One region of the Mesorhizobium sp. WSM4840 genome, then DNA from elsewhere that is predicted to be linked to it. Evidence: predicted binding sites of a transcription regulator. Region 1 holds the regulator's gene; the other holds the start of a gene.
The links. Region 1 encodes PhoB, which activates phosphate uptake and scavenging genes when phosphate is short. Its sites were predicted from a motif close to TGTCATNNANCTGTCAT; they were not measured.
Positions count from the first base shown of each region.

Region 2: a site for PhoB is predicted at 1,745-1,761, ahead of AC0L3I_RS01875 (alkaline phosphatase D family protein). Genes of this name have one in related genera too.

Region 1 covers NZ_JBVVQD010000001.1:57,703-62,702, reverse strand. The annotation lists gene pstA (phosphate ABC transporter permease PstA) at 1-709, shown strand, start outside; gene pstB (phosphate ABC transporter ATP-binding protein PstB) at 722-1,537, shown strand; gene phoU (phosphate signaling complex protein PhoU) at 1,576-2,283, shown strand; gene phoB (phosphate regulon transcriptional regulator PhoB) at 2,300-2,989, shown strand; gene AC0L3I_RS00310 (ROK family protein) at 3,186-4,433, opposite strand; gene xylF (D-xylose ABC transporter substrate-binding protein) at 4,701-5,000, shown strand, end outside.
Region 2 covers NZ_JBVVQD010000001.1:360,406-365,405, forward strand. The annotation lists gene AC0L3I_RS01875 (alkaline phosphatase D family protein) at 98-1,672, opposite strand; gene AC0L3I_RS01880 (MFS transporter) at 2,036-3,319, opposite strand; gene AC0L3I_RS01885 (TetR/AcrR family transcriptional regulator) at 3,402-4,007, shown strand; gene AC0L3I_RS01890 (hypothetical protein) at 4,053-4,646, shown strand; partial or broken gene ltrA (group II intron reverse transcriptase/maturase) at 4,844-5,000, opposite strand, start outside.

The DNA of each region.
Region 1 (5,000 bases):
CTTCACCGGCGCAAGCCGCGAGCCGGAACTGGCCGGTGTCTGGGGCGCGGTCGTCGGATCGTTCCTGACCATGATCGTTACGCTCGCCATCGCCTTCCCGATCGGCGTTTCGGCGGCGATCTATCTTGAGGAATTTGCCCCCAAGAACCGGCTGACGACGATCATCGAAGTGAATATCAACAATCTGGCGGCGGTGCCTTCGATCGTCTTCGGCCTGCTTGGACTTGCCGTATTCCTGAATTTCTTCGGCATGCCGCGCTCAGCCCCGGTGGTCGGCGGCATGGTGCTGGCGCTGATGACCCTGCCGATCATCATTATCGCCTCACGCGCTTCGCTGCGCGCCGTGCCGCCGTCGATCCGCGAGGCGGCGCTTGGCATCGGAGCGTCCAAGGTCCAGACCGTATTCCATCACGTCCTGCCGCTGGCGATGCCGGGTATCATGACCGGCACCATCCTCGGAATGGCGCATGCGCTGGGTGAAACCGCGCCGCTGCTGATGATCGGCATGGTCGCCTTCATCGTCGACATTCCCGGCGGCTTCACCGATCCCGCGACGATCCTGCCGGTGCAGATATTCATGTGGGCGGATTTCCCGGAAGCCGGGTTCCAGCAGAAGACTTCGGCGGCGATTTTGATTTTGCTGCTTTTTTTGGTCATCATGAATGCCATCGCGGTGATACTGCGCAGGCGCTTCGAGCGGCGCTGGTAAGGAGTAGAGGATATGAACATCATGACGGAAGCCGGCGTCGAACAGAAACTGAGCAGCGGAACCATCGCCCCTTCGATCAAGATGAAGGGCGACAAGGTCTCTGTTCATTACGGCGAGAAGCGAGCTCTGTTCGACGTGGATCTCGATGTCCGCGAGAACCAGGTGACGGCGTTGATCGGCCCATCGGGCTGTGGCAAGTCGACCTTCCTGCGGTGCCTGAACCGAATGAACGACACCATCGATATCGCGCGGGTGAGCGGCAAGATCACGCTCGACGGCGAGGATGTCTACGACCCGAAGATCGATGTCGTCGAGCTGCGAGCCCGCGTCGGCATGGTATTCCAGAAGCCGAACCCGTTTCCGAAGTCGATCTATGAAAACGTCGCCTACGGTCCGCGCATTCACGGCCTGGCCAGGAGCAAGGCCGAGTTGGACGGCATCGTTGAATCGAGCCTGAAGAAGGCCGGCCTGTTCAACGAGGTCAAGGATCGCCTGCTCGAGTCGGGTACCGGTCTCTCCGGCGGACAGCAGCAGCGCCTGTGCATCGCGCGCGCCATCGCCGTATCGCCGGAAGTGATCCTGATGGACGAGCCCTGTTCGGCGCTCGATCCGATCGCCACCGCCCGCGTCGAGGAACTGATTGACGAACTGCGCCAGAACTACACGATCGTCATCGTCACCCATTCGATGCAGCAGGCAGCGCGCGTGTCGCAACGCACGGCGATGTTCCATCTCGGCTATCTGGTCGAGGAGGGCGCGACCGACAAGATGTTCACCAACCCCGACGACAAGCGCACCCAGGACTACATCACCGGCCGGTTCGGCTGAGCGGTCCGGCGGCGAATTTCGAACACGAGGACAGTATCATGGGTGAACACACCGTCGCATCTTTCGACGAGGAACTGGAGCACATCGACAGGCTGATCCGCGATATGGACGAGCTCGCCGCCGCGATGGTCGCAGCCTCGATCCGCGCGTTGCTTGCATCAGACAATGCGATGGCGCAGCGCGTCGTCTCGGACGACGCCATCATGGATGCGCGGCAGCGCGAACTCGACGATAGTGCGATCACGCTGATCGCCAAGCGGCAGCCGATGGCGCAAGATCTGCGCGCCGTGGTTGGCGCAATCCGCATGGCCGGCGATCTCGAGCGCATCGGCGACCTGGCCAAGAACATAGCCAAGCGGGTCAGCGCAGTCGGGCAGAGCGCCACGCCGCGTAATCTCTCGCACGGTATCGACGCGATGGCGGATCTCGTTCTTGTGCAGCTCCGCGGCGTGGTCGAGCACTATGTGTCGCGCAATGCCGGCGCGTTGAAAGAACTGCGCGCCGACGACCAGAAGATCGACGTGAAATACACGGCGGTTTTTCGCGAACTCCTGACCTACATGATGGAGGATCCGCGCAACATCACCGCCTGCACGCATCTTCTGTTCTGCGCCAAGAATCTCGAGCGTATCGGCGATCACGTCACCAACATCGCCGAAAACGCCTACTATGTCGTGACCGGGCAGCAATTGCCGGCGGATCGCCCGAAGCTCGACGAAACGACGATGTCGGCGCCGGCGACATGACGGGGGTGACCGGTCGATGATCGCGCCACGCATCATGGTGGTGGAGGACGAAGAGCCGCTGGGCGTCCTCCTCCGCTACAATCTGGAATCCGAAGGCTATCAGGTCGAGGTGGTGACGCGCGGCGACGAGGCCGAAATCCGGCTGCAGGAAAACGTGCCCGATCTTCTGGTGCTCGACTGGATGGTGCCGGCGGTTTCCGGCATCGAGCTTTGCCGACGCCTTCGGATGCGCCCCGAAACCGAGCGGCTGCCGATCATCATGCTGACCGCACGCGGCGAGGAGAGCGACCGGGTGCGCGGCCTCTCGACAGGGGCCGACGACTACCTGGTCAAGCCGTTCTCGACACCGGAATTCATGGCCAGGATCAAGGCGCTGCTGCGCCGCGCCAAGCCCGAAGTGCTGTCCAGCGTGCTGAAGGTCGGCGACATCATGCTCGATCGCGAATCGCACAGGGTCTATCGCAAGAAGAGCGAGATCCGGCTCGGGCCGACCGAATTCCGGCTGCTCGAATTCATGATGCGGCACCCAGGTCGGGTCTTCTCGCGCAGCCAGTTGCTCGATAATGTCTGGGGCGAGACGATCTACATCGACGAGCGCACGGTGGACGTCCATGTCGGCCGGTTGCGCAAGGCGGTCAACAATGGGCGCATGCCCGATGTCATCCGCACCATCCGCGGTGCGGGCTATGCGATCAGGGAAGACTAGCTGATATTCAGGTGATGCCGGCCTGCGACCGGCGATTTCCTGCGCTTCCGGTACTTACCCAAAAGTACGCTCCGTTCCGGTTCTCGGAACTCGCCCAGTCTGGTCGCTTCGCGCCCGTCTTCGAGCCCGGCGCGGCCTGACCTGAATCTCAACACATCCCCAAGTCGCATTCCGCCTTTGTTCCTTGCCTTCGGACTCACGCCACGTCCTTCCTGATCGTGCCGGACTTCCCTTGCGCGCCCGGCGCGAAAATCTCCTGGTCGACGAAGCTCAGCGCTCGCAAGGCGCAGCCTTCGCGGATCAGCGGCAGCTCGTTCGTCTCGGTGTCGAAGGAAATCGAACCCGAATGCTGGCCGCCGGCGGTCTGGGCGATGGCCTCGCGCAGGGCCGGCTCGATCAGGTCGAAGGCGGCAGCGCTGGCGCCGACCATGGCGACCGGCGCCGGATCGATCAGCGCGAACAGGCTGCCAAGCCCGAAGCCGAGCGCTTCGCCGGCCTTGCGGTAGGCTTCGCGCTCCGGTCCGTCCGTCTGGCGCGCCCGGGCCGCCAGTGCCCGCATCTCGGCGTCGCTGACATCGGCGACCGGCTCTGCGTTCTCGCTCAATTGCCTTGCGTTGCGCCAGATGGCGTAGTTGCCGGCATAGGCCTCGACGCAGCCGCGCCGCCCGCAGCGGCAAAGCGCGCCGCCCGGCCGATGAATCATGTGGCCGAATTCGCCGCCCGAGGAATGGGTGCCGGTGAACAGTTCGCCCTTCAGCACCAGCCCCATACCGATGCCGTGCGAGAGCAGGATGGCGATGAAATCGTCGCGATAGCGATCCGGGTCGCGCCAGCGCAGCGCCACGGCCATCATGTTGCAGTCGTTCTCCATGATGGCCGGGATGCCGAACTCGCGTTCCAGAATGTCGGCGAAGGCGATGTTCGTCTGCGGCGTGATCGGCGACCACAACATGGCGCGCGCATGCGAATCGGTGATGCCCTGGATCGCCAGCGCGATGCGGGCGACGCTTTGGACGTCGAGGTCGGGGTCTTCGATCCGGCGCCGCACGATGGCGACACATTCGTCGATCAGCTCGTCGCGCGACATGGTCAGCGTGTCCAGCCGGCGCTGTTCCTCGGCGACCACCTGTCCGGCATAATCGATGACAGCGACCGACAGGAAATTCAGCGACAACACGACCGCCAATACCGCAGCGGCTTCCGGTTTGAGGCTGAGGCCGACCTGCGGTCGGCCGCGTTTCATCGAAACGGTCTCGCTCGCCTTGCTCTCGGTCAGGATGCCTTCCTGGATCAGGTCGGAAGAAATCGCCGATATGGTCGAATGACTGAGGCCGGTGGTTGCTGCGATCTCGGTCCGTGACGGCTGGCCGGCCCGGCGTACGGCCGAAATCACCATCGCCCGGTTGCGCCGGCGCAAATCGTCATGGCGGATTCCAACCGACATTTTTTTGCTTCCTCCCTATTGCCGCGGCCGCTCATGAACCGGAAGCCGTCAGTAATGTCCGACAAATACTGGCAGAAGCAGAAGGGCCTGTCATTGTTTATTCCGAGGCTCGAAAAAAAGCCGGCAGGCCAACAAAATCCATCAGAATTGGTGTTGACAGTGCTTCGGCGTTGGACCAGTATTTTTTCGAGGCTCGAAAAAATAGGAGCCTTTGTGCCGGCCTTCGGGCCAGTTGGTCGCGCCGTACGCGGCGCAGGGAGGAAAATCATGAAGAGATTCACAGCCGCCATTCTGGCGGGGGTCGCCATGTCGCTGACGCTCGCGTCGGTCGCACAGGCCAAGGACAAGGTCATTGGCGTTTCGTGGTCGAACTTCCAGGAAGAGCGTTGGAAGACCGACGAAGCCGCCATGAAGTCGGCGATCGAGGCCGCCGGCGACAAGTATATTTCCGCCGATGCACAGTCCAATCCCGGCAAGCAGCTGACCGATGTCGAGAGCCTGATCTCGCAGGGCGCCAACGCGCTGATCATCCTTGCGCAGGATGCCTCGGCCATCGGGCCGGCGGTG
Region 2 (5,000 bases), 300 kb from region 1:
TCTCCCCGTTTACGGCGTTTACGGGGAGAGATGCCCGGCAGGGCAATGAGGGGCAGCACGACGTCACCCAGGCTTGATACAAGGTGACCCAGTCCCCTCACGCCGACTGCACCGGATCGAGCGTGACCTTGTAAAGTTCATTGTCGTCGCGATCCATCAGCCGCACCGTCATCTGTTCAGTGGCGCCGTCGATGTCGACGAGGCCGAAGAACTGCAGGCCGGCCGAGGGTGGCAGGTTCTGCCCCTGCTCGGCGGTTGGCGCCTTGATGAATTTCAGCTCCGGGCCGAAGGTCATGTCGAAATCATTGGGTCCATACGTGCCGGCATGGAGCGGACCCGAGACGAATTCCCAGAACGGATTGAAGTCCTGAAACTGCGCCTTGTCAGGATTGTAGTAGTGCGCCGCCGTGTAGTGCACGTCAGCGGTCAGCCAGACGGTGTTGGTGATACCGGCGTTCTTTATGTAGCGAAGGAGGTCGGCAATTTCCAATTCGCGGCCTTTGGCCGGACCATTGTCGCCATTGCTGATGGCCTCGGCGCCGGCCTTCTTGGTGGCGTCGTTCCAGACGACGAGACCGAGCGGCATGTCGGCGGCGATGATTTTCCAGGTCGCGTTGGAGGTTGCCAGTTCGCGCTTCAGCCACTTCGTCTGCTGTTCGCCGAGAATGCGCGATTGCGGCGTCACCGTATCCTGCATGCCGGGGCCGTTGGCGCCGCGATAGGAACGCATGTCGAGGAAGAACACGTCGAGCAGCGGCCCGTAGGCGATCTTGCGATAGACGCGGCCCGGTTCCGACGGCTCGTAGCGGATCGTCGTCATCTCGTGGAAGGCGCGTGCCGCGCGTGCCGCCAGCACATGGATGTTTTTTTCCGAGTAGCGGTCGTCGGCGCTCAGGTCCTTCGAATCCGACCAGTTGTTCACCACCTCGTGGTCGTCCCACTGGTAGAAGGTCGGGCAGATGGCGTTGAGCCCCAGCACATGCCCATCCATCAAATTGTATTTCCACTGGCCGCGGTACTCGTCCAGCGTCTCGGCAACCTTGCGCTTTTCGTCGATGAGGACGTTGTTCTTCCACTTGCTGCCACCGGGGAGGTCGACCTCGTCCTTCATCGGGCCGTCGGCATAGATGGTGTCGCCGGAATGCAGGAAGAAGTCGGGCGTATGCTTGCCGATCGTGGCATAGGTCTTCATGCCGGTGTCGTCGATGCCCCAGCCCTGGCCGGCGGTATCGCCCGACCAGGCGAACCGGATATCACGCTTCGAGGCCGGCGCCGTGCGGAAGCGGCCGACGATCGGCTCGGAGACGGCGTTGATGTCGGCGAGATCGGCCGCGATCATGCGGTAGAAGATGTCCTGGTCGGAGGCGAGGTCGGTGAGCAGCCGCTTTACCGTGTAATCGCTGGCCGGCGACGTATCGAGCGGCGCAAGGCGCAAGGCGTTGGCGAAATTTTCCGTCGACGACACTTCGAACATGACACGCGAAGGGCGGTCGGTGCGGGTCCACACCACGCCGCTGATTGCATCGACATCGCCCGACTGGATGCCATGGGTGAAGGCGGGCCGCTGATTGGCGCGCGAATAATAGGGAACCGCGAGGCCCGATACGCCGACGAGGCCGGCGGCGCTCACGGACGTGACGAAGGCGCGCCGGGTCATCGAAATCTTGTTCATGGCTGTCTCCTGGATGGCGTTGAACGGCGCCGCCAAGGTCCAGCCTCAATGTTTCAGGCACATCTCGAAACCATGAAGGTTTCGTTACAATCGACAGGAGGGAAGGCTGGGTCGCGCAGACGGCGAAGCTGCCGATCTCCCCCCTCGTGGGGGAGATGGCCGGCAGGCCAGAGGGGGGCGCTGTCCCGCCGACGTACAACAATCAGATAGAAATCAGATAGAGTCGCAAACGCTTTACAGAGTACGACGCAGAATCCAGAGGGTAGCGATCCTTCGCGCCCCCCTCTGCCCTGCCGGGCATCTCCCCCACAAGGGGGGAGATTGGCAGTTTGGCCGACGGCGCCTCTCCTGTGACGAGGGCGCCTACGCCGGTTGACCTTCCGGCGCGAAGGCCGGACGGCTGGTGTTGATCAACAGCGAGATGCAGGCTGCGGCTATTGCGGTCATGCCGGCGATGAGGAAGGCAAGCTCGTAATTGCCCTGCAATTCACGCATGGTGCCGCCGAAGAAAGCGGCCGCCGCCGCACCCACCTGATGGCCGGCGACGATCCAGCCGAAGACGATCGGCCCGCTGCGATCGCCGAACGCCTCGTTCGACAGCCTGAGCGTCGGCGGCACGGTGGCGATCCAGTCCAATCCGTAGAGCACGGCGAAGATGATCAGGCTGGTCGACGAGAAGCCGGAATAAGGCAGGTAGATCAGCGACAGGCCGCGGATGCCATAATAGACGCCGAGCAGCTTGCGCGGATCGAAACGGTCGGTGAGCCAGCCTGACAGCGTGGTGCCGATCAGGTCGAAGATGCCCATCAGCGACAGCAGGCCGGCGGCTTGCACTTGGCCGATGCCCATGTCGCCGCAAAATGCGATCAGGTGCGTGCCGACCAGTCCGTTGGTGGTGAAGCCGCAGATGAAGAAGGTGGCGAACAGGTACCAGAACACGCGCGTGCCGGCGGCACGGCGCAGCGTGCTGAGCGTGTGCGTGAGGAAATTGCCCTGCGAGGCCGGCGGAACCGGCGGCACGTCATCGGCGTCCGCACCATAGCGTACCATGCCGATCGAAGCCGGACGTTCCGGCACCAGCAGCCAGACCAGCGGCACCAGGCAGGCGGTGGCGACCGCAATGGCGATGGCGACAGGCTTCCAGCCGCCCAACTGGGCGAACGCGGCGAGCAGCGGCAGGAACACCAGCAGGCCGGTGGCGGCGGAGGCCGACATCAGTCCCATCACCAGGCCGCGATTGGTCTTGAACCAGCGGTTGACGATGGTGGCGCCGAGCACGGTGGCGACCGCGCCCGAACCGACGCCGGAAAATACGCCCCAGGTGAGAAGCAGGTGCCACGGCTCGGTCATCAACAGGCTGAGCGCCGTCGAACCCGACATCACCACCAGCGATGCCAGCAGCGTGCGGCGCAGCCCGATCCGCTCCATCAGTGCCGCGGCAAACGGTCCGGTCAGGCCGTAGAGGAAGATGCCGATTGCCGCGGCGAGCGAGACGACATCGCGCCGCCAGCCAAAACTCTCCTCCAGCGGCAGCATCATGACGGCCGGCGCCGACCGCAGGCCCGCCGCGATCAGTAGGCAGAGGAAAATGACGGCGACCACGACAAAAGCGTAGCGCTGGCCAAACGGGCGGGATTGGACTATCATGTTACTGACCAGTACGTTGCTATTGCACCGAGGTATACGTACCGATCGGTAACATTGTCAAGCAGGCAACACCGTGTCGAGAATCAAAAGCATTGAACCAGCGATCAAAGCGGATGAAGTAGCCCCGCCCCGCGCCGGCGAAAAAATCCTTCGCGTTGCCCGCGACCTGTTCTACCGGCAAGGCATCAGGGCGATCGGCGTCGACGAGATCGTGCGGCGCGCCGGCGTCACCAAGCCCAGCCTCTATCGCAGCTTTCCCTCCAAGGACGAATTGGCCGCCTCCTATCTGCGGCAGTACGACCTGGAGTTCTGGGATCGCTTCGACGCGGCGGTGGCTGCCCATCCCGGCGATCCGCGCGCGCAGATCGCCGCCTTCCTGACCCGCATCGGCAAGCGCACGCAAAAGCCAGACTATCGCGGCTGCGGCATGACCAATGCGGCCGTCGAATATCCCGAGCACGGCCATCCGGCCCGCCTGGTGAGCGAGGCCAACAAGCAGGAATTGCGACGGCGCCTGCGCGCCATGGCGGCGGCAATGGGTGCCGGCGACGCCGATACGCTGGGCGACGGGCTGCTGCTTCTGATCGAGGGCGCCTATATCAGCGGCCAGCTGTTCGGTGCCGGCGGACCGGCGAAGTCTGTAGCCCGCAACGCCGACCTGCTGATCGAAGCGAGCTTGAAGAAATAGCGTTTGACGATACCGTGCGGCAGCCCCGAAACGGAGTTGCTCGCGATGCGTCGCTTTTTGATGATCCCGCTTGCCCTTGCCGGCCTCTGCCAGGCTGCCCAGGCCGGCGATATTTCCAGCGCCTACACCGATCTCGACTGGAAGAAGGACTGCGTGACCTACGCGCAGGCGGAGGAAGGCGAAGGCGACTGGACCAGTCTCGCCTGTTCGGGCTATCGCGGCTACTCGGTGCTGATCGCCTACGACGATGCCCGGGAATCGCTGTTCTATGGTTTTCCGCCCAGCGACATGACCGCGGTCTGGGAAAGTTTTGTCGGGCTCAATTCGGCTGGATCAAAACTCGAATGGCGCATCGAGACGAACGGCGACGCAGCCATTCCTTTCGCGGTCATCCACCGTCGCTCGATCAGCAATCCTGAGGGAGAGAACAAACCCACCGACGTGCTGGTCGTCGCCAAGGTCGCCCAGCCGGAGACCTATGAGGGCTGCACCGTCGGCCTGGTGCTGGCCACCGGCAACCCCAGCGCCAACGACCAGGCCCGCAAGCTCGCCGACGAGAAGGCGCGGACCTTTGCCTGCGGCAAGGACAAGCGCGTGGTTATCGGCGACGCACCCGATTTCGGCCGCGTCGATAACTGACTTCGTCATCCTGGGGCGGAGCAAGGAGCGCAGCGACGCAGCGCAGACCCCTGGATCCATGCCGTGACGTCAAAGCGCCGCAACGGTGCAGAATTCTGGTCCCTGCATTCTTCGGCTGATGTCACGATCGGGTAGGAGGGAGCCTTGCGGCATCCCCCCTCCCACACCACCGTGCGTACGGTTCCGTACACGGCGGTTCATGAAGCGTGGTTTAGGCGTCGAAGCTCGTTTTGAAGCGAGATCAGCCCTAGCTTGCTGAAGAAGGCATTGCGGAAGGCATCGCTCATATGACTGGCCCCGGCATTCCACCACGGGCCGCGGCCGTTTGAGGCCCCGTCACGCGCACGCTGCTCC